Regions from separate parts of the Paenibacillus sp. FSL M8-0228 genome, predicted to be linked through region 1. Evidence: predicted binding sites of a transcription regulator. Region 1 holds the regulator's gene; each other region holds the start of a gene.

The links. Region 1 encodes Rex, which represses fermentation and respiration genes when NADH is low (regulators of the CRP and FNR family bind a similar motif). Its sites were predicted from a motif close to TTGTGAAATATTTCACAA; they were not measured.
Region 2: MKY98_RS01035 (phosphoketolase family protein) is a predicted target of Rex. The motif match lies at 4,872-4,889, and genes of this name have one in related genera.
Region 3: MKY98_RS22055 (cytochrome ubiquinol oxidase subunit I) is a predicted target of Rex. The motif match lies at 4,235-4,252, and genes of this name have one in related genera.

Annotation. Positions count from the first base shown of each region.
Region 1 is NZ_JBBOXA010000001.1:3,366,698-3,373,917, forward strand. Features, by position in the region: gene MKY98_RS14880 (cell wall elongation regulator TseB-like domain-containing protein) at 366-890, opposite strand; gene MKY98_RS14885 (amidohydrolase) at 928-2,229, opposite strand; gene MKY98_RS14890 (redox-sensing transcriptional repressor Rex) at 2,216-2,869, opposite strand; gene dinG (ATP-dependent DNA helicase DinG) at 2,913-5,780, opposite strand; gene MKY98_RS14900 (tetratricopeptide repeat protein) at 5,938-6,570, opposite strand; gene panD (aspartate 1-decarboxylase) at 6,653-7,036, opposite strand; gene panC (pantoate--beta-alanine ligase) at 7,029-7,220, opposite strand, start outside.
Region 2 is NZ_JBBOXA010000001.1:227,829-235,048, forward strand. Features, by position in the region: gene MKY98_RS01005 (carboxypeptidase regulatory-like domain-containing protein) at 1-308, shown strand, start outside; gene MKY98_RS01010 (DUF896 domain-containing protein) at 652-879, shown strand; gene MKY98_RS01015 (DoxX family protein) at 946-1,344, shown strand; gene MKY98_RS01020 (ring-cleaving dioxygenase) at 1,419-2,369, shown strand; gene MKY98_RS01025 (glycosyltransferase family 2 protein) at 2,488-3,639, opposite strand; gene MKY98_RS01030 (GntR family transcriptional regulator) at 3,992-4,714, shown strand; gene MKY98_RS01035 (phosphoketolase family protein) at 5,008-7,220, shown strand, end outside.
Region 3 is NZ_JBBOXA010000001.1:4,853,598-4,860,817, forward strand. Features, by position in the region: gene cydC (thiol reductant ABC exporter subunit CydC) at 1-17, opposite strand, end outside; gene cydD (thiol reductant ABC exporter subunit CydD) at 1-1,758, opposite strand; gene cydB (cytochrome d ubiquinol oxidase subunit II) at 1,758-2,771, opposite strand; gene MKY98_RS22055 (cytochrome ubiquinol oxidase subunit I) at 2,758-4,164, opposite strand; gene MKY98_RS22060 (response regulator transcription factor) at 4,568-6,226, opposite strand; gene MKY98_RS22065 (cache domain-containing sensor histidine kinase) at 6,219-7,220, opposite strand, start outside.

The DNA.
Region 1 (7,220 bases):
TGATCAGCAATTCTTTTTTCTATCATTTTTGTCTATCACTTATAAAATATAGTATATCATAACGTATATCTAAAATCGAAGGCAATGTGTGGAGGAGTTGTGATGAGGCAAAATCTTTGGTTATGGTAGAGGTGGGACGCTGCGTGTAGGATTTGATCTTACGATCGCTGTTGCCCGCCATAAAGATGAATTTGCCTTAGGAGAGAAGTTGGGTAGGTAAAGATGCTTCGCTGGCATTCAGCTCATCTTTACGGCATAGCAAGACTAAAAGACGTAAATACGAATTTCATCGCATTTACGTCTTTTTCTTGAGCTTTTAATCATTTACTAGTCATTCATTCCACATCTGCTGATCCTCAACCAGCTCAGTTATTGGGCAAAGTATACTTTACCCCCGTCGCTCCCCCATCTGAAAAACGGTAAAAGGCATAGTAATGATGGCTTCCATCATCGTAAAACAGCTGCCACACATATTCGCCATTGAACACACTCGGCTGGAGGCTTACAATTTTTACACCTGGAAGCTGCTGCTGAATTAGCGACGTCATTTTTTGCTCGTCGACTCCGTTCTTCAGCAGCTCGGTATGAACACCGCTATTATCTGCGGCAGGTACGTTAGGTTGTCCCTCCACTTTTTGAAAAGGAACCCATACCATTATATTTTCATTCTGTGCATTTTTCCCTTGAACCACCCAATATACCTGATCCCACACAGACTTCCATGTTTGAGTCGTGCTAACCAGACCACCTGATTGCTTGGCCTTAATGATAGCGGCATTTTTCTCAGCCACCTGGTCTTGAGTAACATAGGAATAATACCAGAAAATGCTGACCAGGATCAGTATCACGGCCAAAATGGCGACCGCTATCCATTTTTTCTTATTTTTCAAACCCGTGCTTCCTCTCTAAGGGGATGTGACACCTGAATTAGCGCGACAGCAGCCCTTCAAAGGCGGCTTGTGCCTCATGTTTGATACGTTCCTCGTCCATAGTCAGGCATTCGCCGTTTTTCACAACCTGACGACCGTCTACCCACACATGAGCCACGTCCTTGGCGCTTGCAGAGTATACCGCATGGGAAATAAGATCTGTACGCGGCAAGAAATGTGCCTGATTCAGATCCAACGCGATAAAGTCAGCCTTGTTGCCTGCTGCCAACGCTCCTACTTCTTTTAAACCAATCGACTTTGCACCGTATTCTGTTGCCAGACGCAGCGCTTCACTTGCAGGAACTGCCGTAGGGTCACCGGATACACCCTTGTGAATAAGTGCTGCCAGACGCATTTCCTCGAACATATCCAGGTTATTATTGCTGGCAGGACCATCCGTTCCGAGAGAAACCGTAACCCCTGCACGCAGCAATTCAGGCACTCTTGCCACACCACTTGCCAGCTTCAAGTTGCTGCCAGGATTGTGGGAAACCGCTACACCACGTTCTGCCAGTAAAGCTATTTCTTCGTCGTTCAAATGAACGCCATGGGCAACAAGCGAAGGACGGGAGAAAAAGCCAAGCTTATCCAAGTGTGCAACCGGACGCAAACCGTAGTCGCGTACGTTTTGCTCTACTTCGGCGATCGTCTCAGACATGTGCGTATGCAGTGGCAAGTCCAGATCATGCGCAGCTTGTACGAATTTTTCAATAAACGCAGGTGGACATGTATATGGCGCATGCGGTGACATCATCGTTGTAATACGGCCGTCTGCTTTACCGTGCCAGTTACGCGCAAAAGTCACGGCCTCTGCCAGCTTGATTCGCTGTTCTTCCTCCGAACATAGTCCAATTGCTCCACGCATCAGACTTGCACGAATACCTGACTCTTCAGCCACACGAGCCACCTCATCCATATGATCGTACATATCGAGGAAGGTTGTTGTTCCACCTTTCAGCATTTCCAGCACAGACAAGGACGTACCCCAGTACACGTCTGTAGATGTAAACTTGGCTTCCATAGGCCACATTTTTTCCTGAAGCCATACTTGAAGTGCCAAATCATCTCCATGCCCACGCAGTAGAGACATCGCCGCATGACCATGAGTATTGATCAGACCAGGTAAAAACAATAGCCCTTTACCATCGATCGCTTCCGTCTCTTCCTCACCCGCAGGCAAGGTTTCGCCAATATAAGTAATACGACTATCCTCCACAATCATAAAACCATGGACTACCCCTGCTTCTGGTCCATTTACGGCAAAAGATCCGTTTTTAATCATCCATTTATTCACTGTCATATTGTGCTTCTTCCTTTCCGTCCTCCAAATAATAAGCGAGGCTAAGCAAATCAGTTGTAAAGTCTGTGGCATGAATCCGAATGTTGGCTGGTGCCTTGAGAGTAGTCGGTGCAAAGTTCAGGATCGCTCCAATTCCGCTATCAATAAGCCTATCAGCCACGTGCTGTGCTTCAAAATCAGGTACGGTAATAATCCCGATTCGAATGTTTTTTTCTTTCACAGTCGCTTCCAGTTCATCCATCGGTTGCACGACCAATGTATTGATCTTGGTTCCTACCTTATCCGGAAACGCATCAAATACCGCCACAATCTTCATATTGTCTTTTAAATAAGCGTTATAATTCGAAAGGGCTTGCCCCAGATTACCCGCTCCGACCAATACTACATTAATTTGTTGGTCGATTTTCAGGATATGGCGTATTTTCTCAATGAGATAAGAAACATCATAACCGATACCCTTCCGACCAAAATCTCCAAAATAAGCAAGATCTTTACGGATTTGGGCCGGGTTCAAATCTAGCCTCTGTCCCAGCTCTTGAGAAGAGACCGTAGCCACCTCCCGTTTGTGCAGTGCATTCAGATAACGTAAATATACGGGTAACCTCCGTACGACAGCCTCTGAAATTTTATCTGATTTCATACTTGCTCCCCCTAATTGTAACGAACATACTTATGTCCGTCCGTTATGCCTCTGTCTCCGGGGCGGATTGGAGCCATTCGGCGATGCGGGGCACCATTTGCTCCGATGGCATATGCTCCATTTTTGGTCCCGGTAACGAGTACAAAAAGTGCTTTCCGTAATAGGATTCAATCACACGCGTATCATAAACGATAACGACCCCGTGGTCGTTCGCTGTACGTACCAACCGACCAAATCCCTGTTTGAAGCGAATGACCGCTTGAGGTACAGACAGCTTCATAAATGGATTCTTCTTCTGCTGCTGGAGCAGTTCGCTTTTTGCCTCCAGCAGCGGGTGATTCGGCGGTTGAAACGGCAAGCGAACAATGGCTAGACAAGTCAGAGCCTTCCCCGGAATATCGACGCCTTCCCAGAAACTGCTGGTCCCCAGCAATACAGAAGCTTTCGCTTCCTGAAACCGGCGGGTTAGCTTGCTGCGACTTCCACTGTCCACACCTTGTCCCAGCACAGTAATTTCGCTGGATGCTAAGGCCTCATTGAGCGGCTCATACACTTGCCGGAGCATCCGATAGGACGTAAACAGAACGAGCATTCTCCCACGTGTCGCCTGAGCAGTCGCTCCTAGAGAGCTAACGAGCATATCTACAAAATGCGCATCTCCTACACTGCCCTTCACACTTGGAAAATCCCGTGGAATAACCAGCAACACCTGATCCCTGTAATTAAAGGGTGACGGGAGCTGCGAAGTCATCAGCCGCTCTTGATCTGCGGCCTCCTGTAAGCCGAGCTGATCGATCATGTACTGAAACGACTTATCTACCGACAAGGTAGCAGAAGTCAGAATAATGCTTCTTTTTTTGTCAAAAAACATTTCTTTCAACTGGCGGCTCACATCGACGGGTACCGCATAAAATTGCAATGATTTACTACGGAATTGCCCGCTCGCCTCGAGCCAGTATACGGTTGTTTCATCATCGAGTCGGATAAAAAAGCGCAAATTTTCTCGAATCCCCGCCAAATCCTTGAGCAGACCCGTGATATCTGTAATAAGGCTATCCGCCGCATAATCGTCATGTTCTTCCTTGACGTCCAGCATCAGCTTGTCGCCCTTGCGCAAAATTTCGCTCATCGTTACATATAGCTGATTTTCCAAAGCTCCCGCCTGATCCCACTTTGCAGGCTTGGCCGAAGGTTTGAGACGGGAAGAAAACTGTCCTGTTTCACCCGGTGTCGCATCACTTCGCTCCGGCAACATGCCAAACAGCTTGTCGCTTAGCAGGTCCCAAGTTTCCTTCACCTCTAACACGAGCGGATACAGCTGGTCGATAGTTGAGGCCCAATCTGCCGACTTCTCGTGCCCCGATTTCGCCAACTGTTGACGAAGTGAAGGCAGTTGTCCATTCTTGCTGTCTTTGAACAGTCGCGTCAGTGTATGCACGAGTGTGAAATATTTCATATGCATACCTAGGTGTTTACCAGCTACTTCCTCCAGGTGATGGGCTTCATCTATCACCAGATGTTCATAGCTCGGCAACAACTGATGACTGGCTTTGACGTCTGTGAACAACTTAGAGTGATTCGTAATAACAACATCCGCTATTCCTGCTTCATGGCGTGCACGATGATAATAACATTTGCGGAACCATGGGCAGGAACGACCAAGACAGGACTCTGAATCACTCGCCACCGTTTCCCAGAAATCCCCTCCACGGTTGCTCAGATTCAGTTCTTCATCATCACCGGTTTCTGTTAGCGTCAACCAGACGATCATCTGAGCCGCTGTAATTAAATCTTCCTTCGGTGTAGCGAAGTCTCTTCTGTTTATTTTATGTTCAAACTTACGCAGACACAAATAATGTCCCCGACCCTTGAAAATAGCAGCCCGGAACGGAAACGGAATCACCTTGGTTAGCATCGGAATGTCGCGCTCGCGTAATTGCTCCTGCAGGTTGATCGTATGTGTACTCACCATAACGCGCTGTCCCTTTTTCACACTGTGATACAGCGATGGGAGCAAATAACCCAGAGACTTCCCTGTTCCTGTACCTGCTTCAATCAGCAGATGCTTGTCTTCACTCAGTGCCTGATTCACACCCTCAATCATCTGTATCTGCGCCTCGCGCTCCTCATATTGACTCAAGGATGAACGCAAATTGTCCCGCACATCATCCATGTACTCCTCAAAGGTAACACCTGACAGTGGATTCGGGTCATCTTCTCTACGCGGAGCAGCTAGCTCCGTCCAATCTTCCACTTTTAGCGCAAGCTGACGAAAAAACTGATATCCCTCCAAATCCTGAATAGGATCAAGCTCTTTCTCTTCACGCACCCCATCAAGAAACCATCCAAGGTCACTGTCTTCCTCTGCAAACAAATCACTAAGCCGCTGTATCGTTATCAGAGGTAATGCTTGAAGCTCACCCAGACACTTTAAAAATACCTCGGCCGTAGCCAATGCGTCGCTGTCTGCTTGGTGAGGGCGATCATGTGCCAGCCCGAACTCAGAAGACACAAAACCCAACTGATACGAAGATAGTGATGGAAACATAATTTTCAGAAAATCCATTGTATCCAAGACTCTTCCGCTAAATGGCAAGTATCCGCACCGATCCAGAGCGTTTTGCAAAAAATTAAAATCAAACGCCACATTATGACCGACCAGTACAACATCGTCCAGCATAGGCACAAGCTCCATCATCATTTCTTCAAGTGCAGGTGCATCCTTCACGTCATCGTCTGTAATTCCGGTCAATCCAGTGATAAAAGGTGGAATAGATCTGCCAGGGTTCACATAAGAGCCGTAAACACGGGAAATGCTGTTATCATGATCTATAATTGCAAGTCCGACTTGAATGATGTCATCCGCGGACTGGGTGCCTGTCGTTTCAAAATCCAATACCGCAAATTTCATTCGGGCTTAATCCTTTCTTATGACACTTACAAAAATAATAACTCCGTATATTAGCATAGCAGAAGATCGCGTGTTTGGAAATTAAGACAGCCAAAAAAGACGATGCATACGCCGCCTCAGGAGGTGGGCATGCATCGTCTTACTCGGTGTCTGACAACTACATCCAGGTCATTATGGAGCTGTCGTATCGAAGCTTTTCGGTACCGGACAAACAGGCTTCCATATTGTGCAGCGGCTCGGGTAACGCAGGATCTAACTGATGTGCGAGAGCAAAACATTTTTGCGCCTCCTCTACGTCAGCCTGCTTTGCCAACAGACAGCCTAGCGCATTATAGATGACCGCTTTTAGTCCTGCCTGCTCAGTCAGGTCCAGCACCTTCTGAAAATGGTATACAGCTTCTGCTGGATCATCTAGTTGAAAATAGGCCATTCCCATATACATGCGACTCTGCCAACTGTTCGGAAAATGCTGTAGTACCTGCTCAAATTGTTGGATCGCCTCAGAGTACATAAGTAATCGATAATACCCTTGCCCCCGACTAAAAGCCGGCAGCTCTTTTTCAGGCAGCTCCGTGTCAGACATATCGGTCTCCGCGGAAAAGCCGGCCGCACGCAGGCACACCATTTTTTCCTCAAAGGCCAGCCACTCATCCATAATTCCGTCACTCATTCTCCGCAGCAGACTCCAGTGCTGTAGCAGCTCCTGCCTGCGGGAGCCCTGGGCTGATGGGTAATGCTTCACGATATCATCTAACATGCTGTTCATTTCTGCGAATACATGCTGGAACATGTGCATCCCGCCCTTATGAAAGATGGATTAATACACTCACATTTTTCGCTTAAAAGACGGGTTTCATCCGCACTCCCATTCATTACATGATCGTCGCATGTACTTCTTTGTTCATCGTTTGGGCTGGTTTATTATGTTCATCAACAAATACCACTGTTGGTTTGTATGTTTTGGCCTCTTCATTTGACATGGAAGCATAGGAAATAATAATGACTGTATCACCAGGCTGCACCAAACGAGCTGCCGCACCGTTGAGACAGATCACACCGCTCCCACGCGGTCCGGGGATAACATAGGTTTCCAGTCGAGCTCCATTGTTATTGTTTACAATTTGAACCTTTTCATTCTCCAACAGATCCGATGTCTCCATGAGATCTTCATCTATAGTGATACTCCCCACATAGTTCAGGTTAGCTTCCGTAACCGTAGCGCGGTGAATTTTGGATTTCATCATAGTTCTAAACATGGGAAAGCACCTCCGCCTTCTGTATTCTTATATTGTCAATCAGTCGGGTACTGCCAAATTTCACAGCTAGCGCTACGATGATGTCTTCCTGAACATCACATAGCCGCTGCTCGGGAAGAAGGGGCTCCAGACCGGGAAAAGTTAAAATTTCAATGTAATCAATGTCTGCTAAAGGAGAGGAAGT
Region 2 (7,220 bases), 3.1 Mb from region 1:
AAAGTTCCAAATCAGATGTGAGTGTTACTTCTAGTGTTTATGAAACAGCTGATTTTAACCTGGTTGGCTACGGTGGATTTGTTAAATTCGTATTCAAAGATGCTGAGGGTAAACCCTTGTCAAATCCATATCTGTCCATAAGAAGAGCAGACAATACCTTTACCTACTCGGGAATCGTCTATGGAAAAGATGAGTGGATATATCCACTAAGTGTTGGAGAATATGATATCACGATTGGTGAAGTTACTCGACGCATTAATGTAAAGCTTAATGAACTATTAATACTTAATCCAGCTGACCCAAATTAAGCCGGTTACGGGGCGATACTCGGGTGACATCAAAACTGTGACTACACCCGTAGAAGCTTATGTGTCGTTATCTTCGGACAGGGGTTCGACTCCCCTCGCCTCCATTTGAGTAAGACAAGAAAGCCATCAGCCCGTGATTCTGGTTGGTGGCTTTTTATTATGGCTCTAGTAATTGAGTTGAAAGGTTTTACACAACTTGTAGCTTAAAGGTGTCTCTAAGTGATCTGGCTGCTTTTCTTTTCGAAAAAGTATTGACACGGATAGAAAAGTATTATATCTTTATATCGAGATAAATAAATTAAAGATAAAAGTGATCATAAATTTTGAATAGGGAGGTATATACATGATTACCATTTTAGAAAGAATTAATCAGCTTGCAAAAAAAGCGAAAGAAGTTGGGTTGACTGAAATTGAAAAAATGGAACAAACGGATCTTCGTAAAGAATACCTTCAAATCTTTCGGGGCTCTGTACAAAGCATTCTCTTGAATGCTACGATTTATGATCCGAATGGAGACGATGTTACGCCTGAAAAACTGAAAAAGGAACAGGCTCAAATCGCTAAACAATAAGTTTAATTTCGTCTAATATCTCTAAATTAAATATCTTAGAATAATATAATGTGGAGAGTGATTTTTATGTTGGCAAGTGGATTGTTATTGATACGTTTGGTGGTTGGATTGTTATTGGTGGGGCATGGAGCGCAGAAGCTTTTTGGGTGGTTTGGCGGCTATGGTCCAAAGGGTACGGGCGGTTGGATGGAATCGATTGGCATTAAGCCCGGGGTGTTCATGGCAGTGGCTGCTGGGTTGATGGAATTGTTGGGAGGAGCTCTATTTGCTGTAGGACTGCTCACTCCACTGGCTGCATTTTTGATTACGGCGACTATGCTCGGAGCAATTTTCAAGGTACATGGCCAAAACGGGATCTGGGCAACGGCTAATGGCTATGAATATCCGCTAGTTCTTATTGCAGTTGTAATCGGTATTGCGTTGACAGGAGCAGGTTCATATTCCATTGATGCAATACTTAGATAAAACATGATGGTTAGGTCATTAAAAGTCATCATCAACAAAAAATAAAGGTTTCTACGATTAAAGGAGGGTTTCATATGTCGCTTCAAACTACAGGTATCCATCATATTACGGCTTTTGCTGGTAATCCGCAGGCAAATGTCGATTTCTATGCAAGTATTCTTGGACTTCGGTTAGTGAAGAAAACAATCAACTTCGATGCTCCTGAGGTTTACCACTTGTACTTTGGCAACGATGCAGGGAGTCCTGGAACGATCATTACTTTTTTTCCTGCACCAGGAACTCCCAAAGGGCGAATCGGAGGTGGTCAGGTGGGCATAACCTCGTATGTGGTACCCCCAGGTTCACTTGATTTTTGGCAGCATCGTTTGCAAAGCTTTGATATTCAAGTTACGAAAACGAGCCGTTTTTCTGAACAATATCTTCAATTTGAGGATAATGAGGGCTTACGTCTTGAGCTTGTTGAACGTGAAGAGGGAGCGAATAGTACTTGGTCTTACGGTGGCATTTCAGCCGATAAAGCAATTAAGGGGTTTGGAGGTGCCGTGCTATTTAGTGTCAATCCACAGAGAACGATGGATGCATTGGAGAGCATACTCGGATTTACGAAAATCGCTGAAAACGCCGAATATGCGCGTTATCAGTCCGTAGGAGAAATCGGCAACATCGTGGATGTCCCACTCGCCAAAATAGGTCTAGGCTTTGGTGGAGCAGGCACGGTACATCACATTGCATGGCGTGCAAAAGACTTCGAACAACATGAAGAATGGAGAAGCGCAGTCCAGCATTATGGCTATCAGCCGACCACAATCATAGACCGCCAATATTTTAATGCTATATATTTCAGAGAAGCGGGTGGCATATTATTTGAAATTGCTACAGATCCACCGGGATTTGCTAACGATGAACCTGCTGAATCTATGGGGCAGAAATTAATGCTGCCAGAGTGGTATGAACCGCAGCGGGCTCAAATCGAGGCGAATCTGCATCCTATTAAAGTGAGAACATTAACGGAAAAACAAAAGTAAGTAAAAGTTGCATACGACTCTTCCATAAGATAGCTTGCCGAGTTTGGCCTGCTCTCATATGGAGGAGTCTTTTTATTTCGGGAAAAATTCATGTGTCTCGGGACCTTCCGGCCTCTTGCTATTCCACCAGCTTTTCAGACTTCACCAGCATCTCTCGTAATACGTGAGCGACTCGACTTTTCCGGTTCGCTGCTTTCCTTTTTATCAAGTGTAATGATTTTTTGTATGCATGAGTATGGCCTTGGTCGTAGAACTGTTTGGCTGCAATGTGTAGTGTTCTTCTTAATAACAGTGCTGATGAGCGTGTTAACCTAGAGCGGAATCCCCTGCGCAATACCCGCAACGTATTTTTGTAGGTCTCAAAATCCTCGGATGGAGGGATAAGGGCAAATAAATTTAACGAGGAGTCATTGAATCCGTAGGTTTCATACATGATTCTCAGATTTTCCGTATTTAACACGTTACCTCTAAGATAGGTGGGATGTTCCTGATGGTATCCGACCACTTCTTTGATGCAATAAAAAGGGATCTTCAAGCGATGCAGTCTATAGCCAAGGTCCCAGTCCTCGAGTCCATAGAGCACAAACCGTTCATTGAAACCTCCAATACGAATCAAGTGACTGCGTCTGATGGCTACACAACGGGTAACCAGCAGCATCCAGGGGGCTACGTCCGTTGAGGCAAATTGTTTCTGCGTATGAGGAGGAACCCTTGTGGGACTAACTACTTTAGACAGTGCACCCGTTTGGTGAAGGATATCTTCTGGGGTTATGATCGGAGTAATTTCGTTTGCTGCTTCATAGTCAGCATTCCATAAGTTGGACTGCGTAAGTATGTTGCGACATTGTTCTTTTTCTTCAGGAGAAAAGTCAGGGTAATAATGGGTAAAAGCATCGTCCCACGAGTGAGGAATGCCTGAAAGCACGGACTTGGGATATTTACGGTGATAACGGCTCACGATCCTAATAAATTCCGGTAATACTACAAAGTCAGCGTCGCAGAAGATGATGTATAGCCCTCTTGCACGGCGCAGTCCCAAATTTCGAACGGCAGATCGACCGCGTTGTTCCTGATGTGACACATAGATAAGAGGATAGGATGCTTTGAAGCCTTCGACCATTTCTCTCGTTCCGTCTGTAGAACCGTCATCAGCTACAATGACTTCGAATAGTTGCTTTGGATAGGTTTGTGTCTCAAATGAAGCGAGTGTGAGCAACAATTGCTGGGCTCGATTATAGGTTGGAATGATGACGCTGTAGCGGATTGCCAATGTGATCCCCCCCCACCATTCTTATTAGAAAACGTTTGAACAAGATAAATAATAACAATGTATTCAAGGATTTTAGCCTGGTCTAGTCAAACATCCCTCAAGGTTCGAAACAGGCTTGGTCTTATTACCGATATTAAGGTGAGGGGTTCTGTATTTTCTACTGTTTTGCAGGTGCGTTCCGTGGTGTTATGTATGTGTAATCATGGTATTATGCATAGAGATGTAAAGTAAAAGCGAGGGCGCTTCTCATCCGCTGAAAGCTCACTCTGCATATAGAAACAAACATGAGATGAAATGGGCAAGTTATGGTAAACTAAATAGAGTTATAGAAGACCTGAAAGAGGAGTACTATATGACACAATTTGTCTATAAGCAAATTATTGACGATCTCAAGATGAAAATCTTTGCGGGAAAGTTTGCAGATATGAGATTGCCAGATGAACGTAGTCTTAGTGAGACTTACCAGGTTAGTCGTAGTTCAATTAAACGTGCTCTGACTAAAATGGAGAGTGTCGGAATTATTTTCAAAAAACAAGGTTCCGGGACATTTATTAATCCATTATACATAAGAAATGAATCTATCTTTAACTACGAAGGCTCTAATCTAGGGGTCACTGATAATTTTCAAATGCATGGTAAAAAGCCTAAGATCAAAGTATTGAGTTTTGAGGTCATTCCGCCAACAGAAGAATTACAGCGCGATTTGTTCTTGGAGACTCATGATTTTGTTTACAAAATTGTCCGCTTACGTCTGTTTGATGATGATCCTTTTATGATTGAAACGGGCTATATTCCCATTAAAATTGTCCAGAATTTAAATCAGACCATTATCGAGGGGTCCATTTTTAATTATTTGGAGGACTCGCGGAACTTGGCCGTCACCAAATCTTTTTTATCCATTTTTGCAGAACCGTCTCAAGAGAATGATCAAAAGCTGCTACATTTAAATGAAAATGAGCCTGTAGGTATTATGGAAGGTGTGTTCTTTTTAGATAACGGTACGCCATTTGAGTTTTCTCATATGCGATTTCATTACAAATATTTAAAATTTAATACCTTTGTATCGGTTCACTAATGATAAGACTGGAGAATTCTCCGGTCTTTTTTTATAATTTTGAGAAAAGGATTGGAGCCTGCGATTGCAACGTTTATTACAAATTTTATTGGTTTATACTTCTATATATTTTAATGTAAGAGCTTTTTTACTGTCTTTTTAATTTATATTTCATAGTATGTTCAAAATTTCACAAAATTGGACCGTATCACTTGTGAAAAAGGTTGAATTTAATCGGCGCGGCGTTATGATGTACATGTAGATGAAATTTCCGGAAATAAATTACAAACAATACTACTTAGGGAGTGGACACCATGTCATTATCACCCGTGTTAGCAGATTATTCATCTAAAACATATTTAGAAAAACTTGATGCATATTGGCGTGCAACGAACTACATTTCGGTAGGTCAGCTTTATTTAAAAGATAATCCTTTGTTGAGAGAGCCTTTAAAAGATTCAGATGTGAAGGTTAAGCCTATTGGACACTGGGGCACAATTCCAGGACAAAACTTTATTTATGCACATCTAAATCGTGTTATTAATAAATATGATTTGAACATGCTTTACATTGAGGGCCCTGGTCACGGCGGTCAGGTTATGGTTTCAAATTCATATCTGGATGGAAGTTACACCGAAATCTATCCGCAAATTACGCAAGATATCCCAGGTATGAAGAAATTGTTCAAACAATTCTCTTTCCCTGGCGGTATTGCTTCACATGCTGCTCCTGAAACGCCTGGATCTATCCATGAAGGTGGAGAATTAGGCTACTCCCTTTCTCATGGTGTAGGTGCTATTCTGGATAATCCTGATCTGATTTCGGCTGTTGTTATTGGTGATGGCGAAGCTGAAACGGGTCCATTAGCCGCTTCGTGGTTCTCTAACAGATTTATCAACCCGATCACGGATGGTGCAGTGCTGCCAATCTTGCACTTGAATGGCTTTAAGATTAGTAACCCAACGATTATGTCTCGTCAATCGAAAGAAGAATTGACCTCATACTTTAAAGGTTTGGGCTGGGAGCCATTCTTTGTTGAAGGTGAAAATCCGGATCACATGCATCCAGAAATGGCGAAAGTATTGGATACGGCCATCGAGAAAATTGAAGCTATTCAAAAGAATGCGCGTGAAAATAATGATCTTACTCGTCCAGCGTGGCCGATGATTGTATTCCGTTCACCTAAAGGCTGGACGGGTCCAAAGGAATGGGACAACGTGCCGAATACAAATTCATTCCGTGCCCATCAGGTTCCAATTCCGGTTGATCAAAAAAATATGCAGCACGCACCTGCTTTGTTAGAATGGTTGAATAGCTACAGACCAGAGGAATTGTTCGACGAAAACGGTCGTTTAAACTCTGAGCTTGCTGAAATTCTGCCCACAGGCGATAAACGTATGGGAATGAACCCTGTTGCGAATGCGGGGAACCTCATTAAAGACTTGAAATTGCCGGATTTCCGTAACTATGCGCTGGATAATTCCGTACCTGGTAAAGTGATTGCGCAAGATATGTCGGTTTTAGGGAAATACGTTAAAGATGTGGTTGTCTTAAATGAACAAAATCGTAATTTCAGAATCTTCGGACCGGATGAAACAATGTCTAATCGCTTGGCTCCTGTTTTTGAAGTAACCAAACGCCAATGGATGGACCAAATTATTGAACCTAATGATGAATTTTTGTCGTCCTATGGCCGCGTAATTGACTCCCAATTATCCGAACACCAAGCTGAAGGATTGCTGGAAGGTTATGTGTTAACTGGTCGTCATGGTTTCTTTGCAAGTTACGAAGCTTTCCTGCGTGTGGTTGACTCAATGATCACCCAACACTTTAAGTGGCTGCGTAAAGCAACGGATCAAGGATGGCGTGCAGATATCCCATCATTGAATGTCGTAGCAACTTCAACGGTGTTCCAACAGGATCATAATGGGTATACACACCAAGATCCAGGTTTGTTAGGTCATTTGGCTGATAAAAAACCGGAATTTATTCGGGAGTATCTGCCAGCGGATGCCAATTCCTTGTTGGCTGTTTTCGACACTATTTTAAACGACCGTCAAAAGATCAATTTGATTGTTTCGTCCAAACACCCACGTCCACAATGGTTTAGTGCTGATGAAGCGAAAGAATTGGTGGATAAAGGGTTGAAGATCATTGACTGGGCAAGTACAGATCAAGGTGGAGAACCTGACCTTGTCATTGCTTCTGCTGGCACAGAACCAACGATTGAAAGTTTAGCTGCAATTTCTATTTTGCATGAAAAACTGCCTGAATTGAAGATTCGGTACATCAACGTGGTAGATTTGCTGAAACTGAGAAGTCAAAAGCTAGACCCGCGTGGATTATCTGACGCCGAGTTTGATCATTTTTTCACAAAGGATAAACCAGTAGTTTTCGCTTTCCATGGTTACGAAGGTCTGATCAAAGATTTGTTCTTTGATCGTCACAATCATAATTTACGTGTACATGGTTACCGTGAGAACGGCGATATTACGACACCATTTGATATGCGTGTATTGAATCAAAT
Region 3 (7,220 bases), 1.5 Mb from region 1:
TTATCCGTTACTCTCATATCGTCCGTTCCCTCCTTCCGACATCCCCGTCAGCAATCGGTAATATGCCCCCTTACGGGCAATCAATTGCTGATGGGAACCTACTTCTTCCAGACGACCTTGATTCATCATCCAGACACAGTCCATATCTGGCATCCAATGTAGCCGGTGGGTGGCAAGAAACACTCTTTTGTGTTTCAAAACCGATAAAATCGTCTGTTTTAGCTCCCACTCTGTCTCAATATCCAGATGCGCCGTAGGCTCATCCAATAAAATGACCGGACGGTTACTGAGCAACGCCCGCGCCAATGCAATCCGCTGCGCCTGTCCTCCGCTCAACGTCCTACCCGCTTCACCAATGGACTCATTCATTCCACCCGGAAGACCGTCTACCAGTTCACGCAGTCCAACCGCGTCAACCGCCCACTCCACCTGCTGGTTGGATGCCTCCGGTTCATAAAAACGAATATTATCTGCCAGAGAAGCGCTAAACAGGTATGAATGCTGTGGAATATACGCAATATGCCGTTGCCATTCAGCTTTTGCATCCCCAGCCAATCTGCATCCATTCAGGAGCAGTTCGCCCGAAGTGGGATCAGCAAAACCGCCAAGCAGGCTAAGCAGCGTCGTTTTACCTGCACCGCTAGCTCCAACGATGCCGATCATGTTCATGTGCGGTTCAACATTGGCAGACACATGTTCAAGCCGAGCCGAACCGTCTTCATTAAGGAGGCACACATCGGACAGCTCAAGAATGTCCTGTCCCGTGATGTCCAATCCTTTATCGTTAGCTGCCTGTTTATTCGGCTCGGTCGCGTCATCTTCTTTACTGAGAATGGAGCGGATTGCTCCCCAAGCCTCCTTACCATCCAGTGAAGCATGATAGTCTGATCCCAACTGGCGTATGGGCATAAAATATTCTGGGGCCAGAATAAGCACCGCAAGCGCTGCCTCCAAACCCACCGAGCCACTAATCAGGCGCAAACCCAAGCCTACCGCAACAAAAGCGACCGATAGCATACTAAAAAAATCGAGGGCAAATGAGGAAAGAAACGCTACCCGCAGCGTGCGCATTGTTGCCGTGCGGTATTGGTCGCTGACCTTCCCAACCGTTTCCCCATGCTCTTGGCTACGACCCAAAAACCTTAGTGTCTGAAGTCCACGCAGCGAATCCGTGAAATGATGAGATAACAGACGATAGGAACGCCACTGCTTGTCTGCCTGCTTCCGCGCTGCCAAGCCGAGCAAAATAAAGAAGCCTACCAGGATCGGCATCGTAGTCGTCAAAATCACACCTGAAATGACATCCAATGTGAAAACATACACAAGTACAAGTATAGTGACAGCCATCATGTCAATCATTCGAGGAATGGACAGTTCCAAATACGTGCGAAAACGATCCATGCCGTCCAGCGCCAGCGTCACCAACTTGCCGCTACCTTCCTGCGCTGCAAAACCCGGCCCCCGTTCGAACAAACGTGCAAGCAGACGCTCCCGTAAGGAAGCGCCTGAAGCTTCAGCAAAACGGCCTGCTGTCCGGCGTTGCAGCCAGATCGCCGTATGCCTCGTTGCAAAAGCAGCGAAAAACAACGCCAGCGACGGCCAAGCCATCACCAGCGGATTTTGTTCAAACAAAATCGTAACAGCCTTTGCCAAGAAGACTGCTTGTGCAATCACCGCGGCCCCCTGGAGCAGGGAAAGGGCAGCCAGTAGCAGCATCACTGGCCGAATGCCCTTTAATTCAAACCATGCCTTATCCATTAGTATTCCAAATGATCCTTCTCACTGAGACGCTTATGGAAAACAAAATAGCTCCACGCCTGATAAGCCAGCACAAAGGGTAAAAGCGTTGCTGCAACAATCGTCATGGCTTTCAGGGTGTAATGACTGGAGCTTGCATTATAAATCGTCAAATCAAAAGCACTGTTAATCGAGCTCACCATAAATCTTGGGAACAAACCGACGAATAACGAAACGAAGGTCAGCAAAATCACTGCACCTGTCATCCCGAAGGCCCATCCTTCACGGCGCTGCTTCAGGAAGTACCACGTCAGCACATAGGCGACAATTCCGACTGCTACCGCAGCATACATAAAGGGACCGCGACGCGCAAATAAATCCGTTGCAAAATAAGTCCATACCACCATGCCCGCAAGTAAAATGCCCAATACCGGAAGAAATTTGGATGCCATCACGCGAGCACGATCCCGTACTTCTCCAATCGTCCGCAGAGAAATAAACGTCAGTCCGTGCATTAGGCACATTCCGACCACTGTCAGTCCAATCCATACGGTATATCCATTGAATACATCGGAAAATCCAGCTTTCAAATCCATGTTTTGCTGAATAGGTACACCTTTCACCAAAGCCGCAAAAGCCATACCGAACAGCATCGGCGGTAGAAAGCTGCCAATCAGAATGCAGGCATCCCACGTTCCTGTCCACCATTTTCCTTCAGCCTTTCCGCGGAACTCAAAAGAAACTCCACGCAAGATCAAACCTAGCAAAATAAACACAAATACGAGATAATATCCGCTGAACATAGTCGCATAAAAATGCGGAAAAGCGGCAAACATTGCACCTGCTGCTGTAATCAGCCACACTTCGTTGGCATCCCAGAATGGACCAATCGTATTGATCATCAAACGTTTTTGTTGGTCGTTACGCGGCACCAATCCTGTGGCCATTCCTACGCCAAAATCAAAGCCCTCCAGAAAAAAGAAGCCGGTAAACAGCACAGCGATCAATAAGAACCATAAATCATTTAGCGACAATGGTGTCACCCCCTTGAGCAAAAGGATCATGAATTACCGTTTGCTGATGTGGCTCAATATCTGGACCTTTACGAGCCGTACGGTAAAACAGAAACGCCAGCACACCTGTTAAAATTAAATACAATGTAGTAAATGAGATGAACGAGAATAGCACTTCTCCTGCCACAACGGTAGGCGAAACAGAATCTTTCGTTTGAAGCAAACCAAATACCGTCCACGGTTGGCGACCTATTTCAGTCATGATCCAACCTGAAGTATTCCCAATGAATGGAAGGGATATCCCCCATATCATCAGACGGAAGAACCAGCGATGTGAACCTTCCAGCTTTTTACGGAACGTCAGGTAAGCCCCGTATAAGGCGAGTGCAATCATGCCACATCCAGCCGCAATCATAATGCGGAAGCTCCAAAACGTGGTACGTACTGGCGGGATATAATCGCCCGGACCATACGTTTTTTCATATTGGGCTTGCAGCTCATTCATACCAGGCACAGAGCCGGTAAATTTACTATAGGATAGAAAACTCAAAGCAAAAGGAACTTTAATCTCAAAGGTATTTCCCTTGTTTCCAGGATCAATCCATGCGATAACGGTCCAAGGAGCGGGGTCACCACTGTTCTCCCATAATCCCTCACTGGCAGCCATCTTCATCGGTTGTGTTTTCACCAAATATTGAGCCTGTCCATGACCAAACAAAGGAATAGCAATGGCACTGATTAAGGCAACAATAATACTCAATTTAAAAGAAGGTTTAAAAAAGTCCATATTCTTTTTGTGCATCAGCTTCCATGCACTGATACCCGCGATCAGAAATGCTCCTGTCGCAAAAGCAGCAAACAATGTATGTGGGAATTCCCATAACAGTTGTTCATTCGTTAGCAGAGCAGCAAAATCTTTCATTTCTGCACGTCCATTTTGAATCTCATATCCTACTGGACGCTGCATGAATGAATTAGCAGCTAGAATCCACAATGCCGATAACATCGTACCGATAGATACCAACCACATACAGATTAAATGGACCGTTTTGGACAATCTTTCCCAACCGAATACCCATAATCCGATAAAGGTCGATTCCAGGAAAAATGCAAGCAGCGCTTCAATCGCCAGCGGCGTACCAAATACATCACCCACAAAACGGGAAAAGTCCGACCAGTTCATCCCGAACTGAAATTCTTGCAAAATCCCGGTGACTACGCCCAGTGCAAAGTTAATCAGCAGAAACGTTCCCCAGAATTGAGCCATTTTCTTGTACAAGTCATTTTTCTTAATAACATACATAGTCTCCATAATTGCCACCAATAACGACAATCCAATGGAGATCGGCACATAAACAAAGTGAAGAATCGTTGTGGTTGCAAACTGCAACCGTGCCAAATCCAATACGTCCATGATGTTGCTCCTCCCCCTGTACTTCTCTTAACATTGATTTATAGTGTCTGTAATCTGAAGTCTTCTACATTTGTGACAGTATTCACATTCTTACATATGCAGCGGTCACCTTTTAGAAAATGACTCACTCAACTACCTTCACCATGGTGTCATGATCCGGCTTCAGATTATCCCCATTATATAGAATAAATTTAAATGAAATAGAATCGAAAATGTGAACATCGTGTCAAAGCTGTGTCATAACGATGGCGATTTGATGAAAACAGCCTAAATCCCATAATAAATGTGACATTTCCTATTGATCTATCTTTTTTTCATCATGCAAAAAAAGCCTCTCTTCGTTCGGAGGTTGTACCTCCGACATCTGCAAGAGAGACTTCATAGCGTTATACCTAGGATTCTATCAACAGCCATCTGTTCCTCCGTTCTTTTGAACCCGATTTCGATAGGAGGAAGGTGACATTCCAGCATACTTTTTAAATTTACTATGAAAATAATCTGCGTTCGCATACCCTACGCGTTCCGCCACCTGGTGTACCTTAATTCCTTGTGCAAGCAACTCCCTTGCTCGCTCAATCCTCACCTTATCCAGGTAGGCATTAAAGGCCTCGCCAGTATGACTTTTGAACAATTTGCCCAAATAGCCACTATTGTAATTAAACATATCTGCCAGTAACTCCAATCGCAAATTTTCATCATAATGACTATGAATAAAGTCAATCATTTGTTTCATGATGATGTCCTTGCCACCGGGATCAGTCTGTCCAATCCATTGCAACACATGCTCCAGCGAGTGATCCACCAGCTCGCCCAATGTGGAATAAGCATATACATCGGTTATAAAGCTGGAGTGCTCCTCCAGCACGGTTCGGCTGTGATCCTGTCCGGCTGCATACTTGTTCAACGCCAGTGTGAATGTTTGGGCGAACGCCGCCTTGATTGCGGATTCTGTACGATAAATCCGTGGAAATTGGCCTTCCATTTCCTTAATGACACGGGTTGCAGCTTCACTATTAGCCATATCTAGCGCATAGTACAGCTTTTCTGCATAACGTAGGGGATCATCTGTGGCACTATCAGACGTTCCACTCATTTCAGTCTCGACTGTCTCCAATTTGTGTAGGTCTCCGGAAAGCATGACTCTTTCTGCCCGGAACAAAAACGTACGCTCTAACAATCGTAGTGCCTGCTCAAAAGATCTGGGAATGTCGCTAAGACTGGCTACAGGATCACCGGCAGCCACATAAATTTCCGTAGCCCACGCCTTTAGCTCCTGTCGCCAAGCAGCTAGTAACTGAACAGCATCTCTCTCCGTTTTTAACGTGGCGGGAAGCAAAAGACCCATATATATTCCAGCCTCAAACACGATACCTCTGCCTTGCTCATGGCACATTTCTGTTAGTCGCTGCTTTGCTGCCGACTGCCGGGCTTGCCGATCCCAGTCAGGTATACGTAAATCCAGCAGAATAACCTGATAGCTACTCCAGTCCAAGTCTGGTAACGCTGGCTGTTGTCCATATTTTCCGTTACCGCTTTGATGTTCAGCCTGCTTGGATGCTCTGTGCAGAGAATCGCTGCTTTCTACAGCATTACGAGTATACTCTCGATGAACCGGAAACAATAGAGCTTCGATCCAATTACGCTCATGAGAAGGCGGACTTCCCCATTTGCCGACTTCTTTCTCATCCTCAATGTTTTGCCGTACCCGCTTCAACTCTGTCGTCATTTCTTCCTCATCAACTGGCTTCAGTAGATAGCCATCTACTCCGAAGCCCATGGCTTGCCGTGCATAATCAAAGTCTGCATATCCGCTTAATATGAGAAAATGATACGGCTCCCCGTTCTTTTCACGTATACTACGTATAACCTCCAGTCCACTCATCCCGGGCATACGAATATCTACAATGACTAGCTCCGGCCGATGCTCTCCGAACTTATCCAGAGCCTCGCGTCCATTCCCTGCCGTATCGACAATACGGAAGCCACAATCCCCCCAGTCAATAATGGAGGACAATCCTTCACGAATCGCTGGCTCGTCATCTACAATCATCGCTTTATACATTCGACTCTTCCTCCCTTGGTATGGAAAAGTATACGGTTGTTCCTACTTGTAATGCGCTTTCAATATGCAATCCATAACGTTCACCATACATCAATGTCAGACGTTGATGTACATTACGCAGGCCAATACTGCTCCCTTCTGGCTCATCCGTCCCCCTGATCCGAGCTAGCAGACGGGTCAGTTGCCCAGCTTCCATGCCGATCCCGTCATCTTCTACTTTAATTTTCAACTTTCTTTGTTCTATTGCAATATTTACCTTCACGGTAACCGGCTCTTCCTTATTTTCCAGTCCATGAATGACCGCATTTTCCACCAGCGGTTGTATGATTAAGGGAGGAATCGACATGTCCGTCGCATCTTCTTCCAAATTCACTTCATAGATCAAGCGATTTCCAAATCTGAACTGCTGAATTTGCAAATAGGATCGCACCATATCCAGCTCCTGTAGTACCGTCGTTTTACCACTGCCAATCTCCAGATTCCGGCGCATCAGCCTGCCAAGCAAACGCACCGTCGTTGCAATTTCCGCTTCCCCATTCAGATGTGCTTTCATTCGAATAGATTCTAATGCATTAAACAGAAAGTGTGGATTAATTTGGCTGGCCATCATTTTTAACTTGATATCCTTTTGTGCCAATTCCAGCCTGTTATTGTGCTCACTCGTCTCATAGACCTGCGCCATGAGTTGGCGAATACTACTCACCATATAGTTGAAACGGCGGGATAAATCCCCGATCTCGTCCCTTCCCTCCACACTCGATACCACATGAAAATCGCCCGCGGCTACCTTACCCAGCTCATAGCTCAACCGCTGTAGGCGTTTGGTAATCAGCCAGGAAATGATGGTGATCAGAATCAGTGCCATAACCAGCACTGCAAGAACACATAAAGCACCAATCAGGCTGATTCGATTGGCTCCCTGTACAATATGCTCCGTTGAAAACACTGAAATAATCGTAAATCCGCTCACACTGGAGGCGGGCAGCAGCTCATC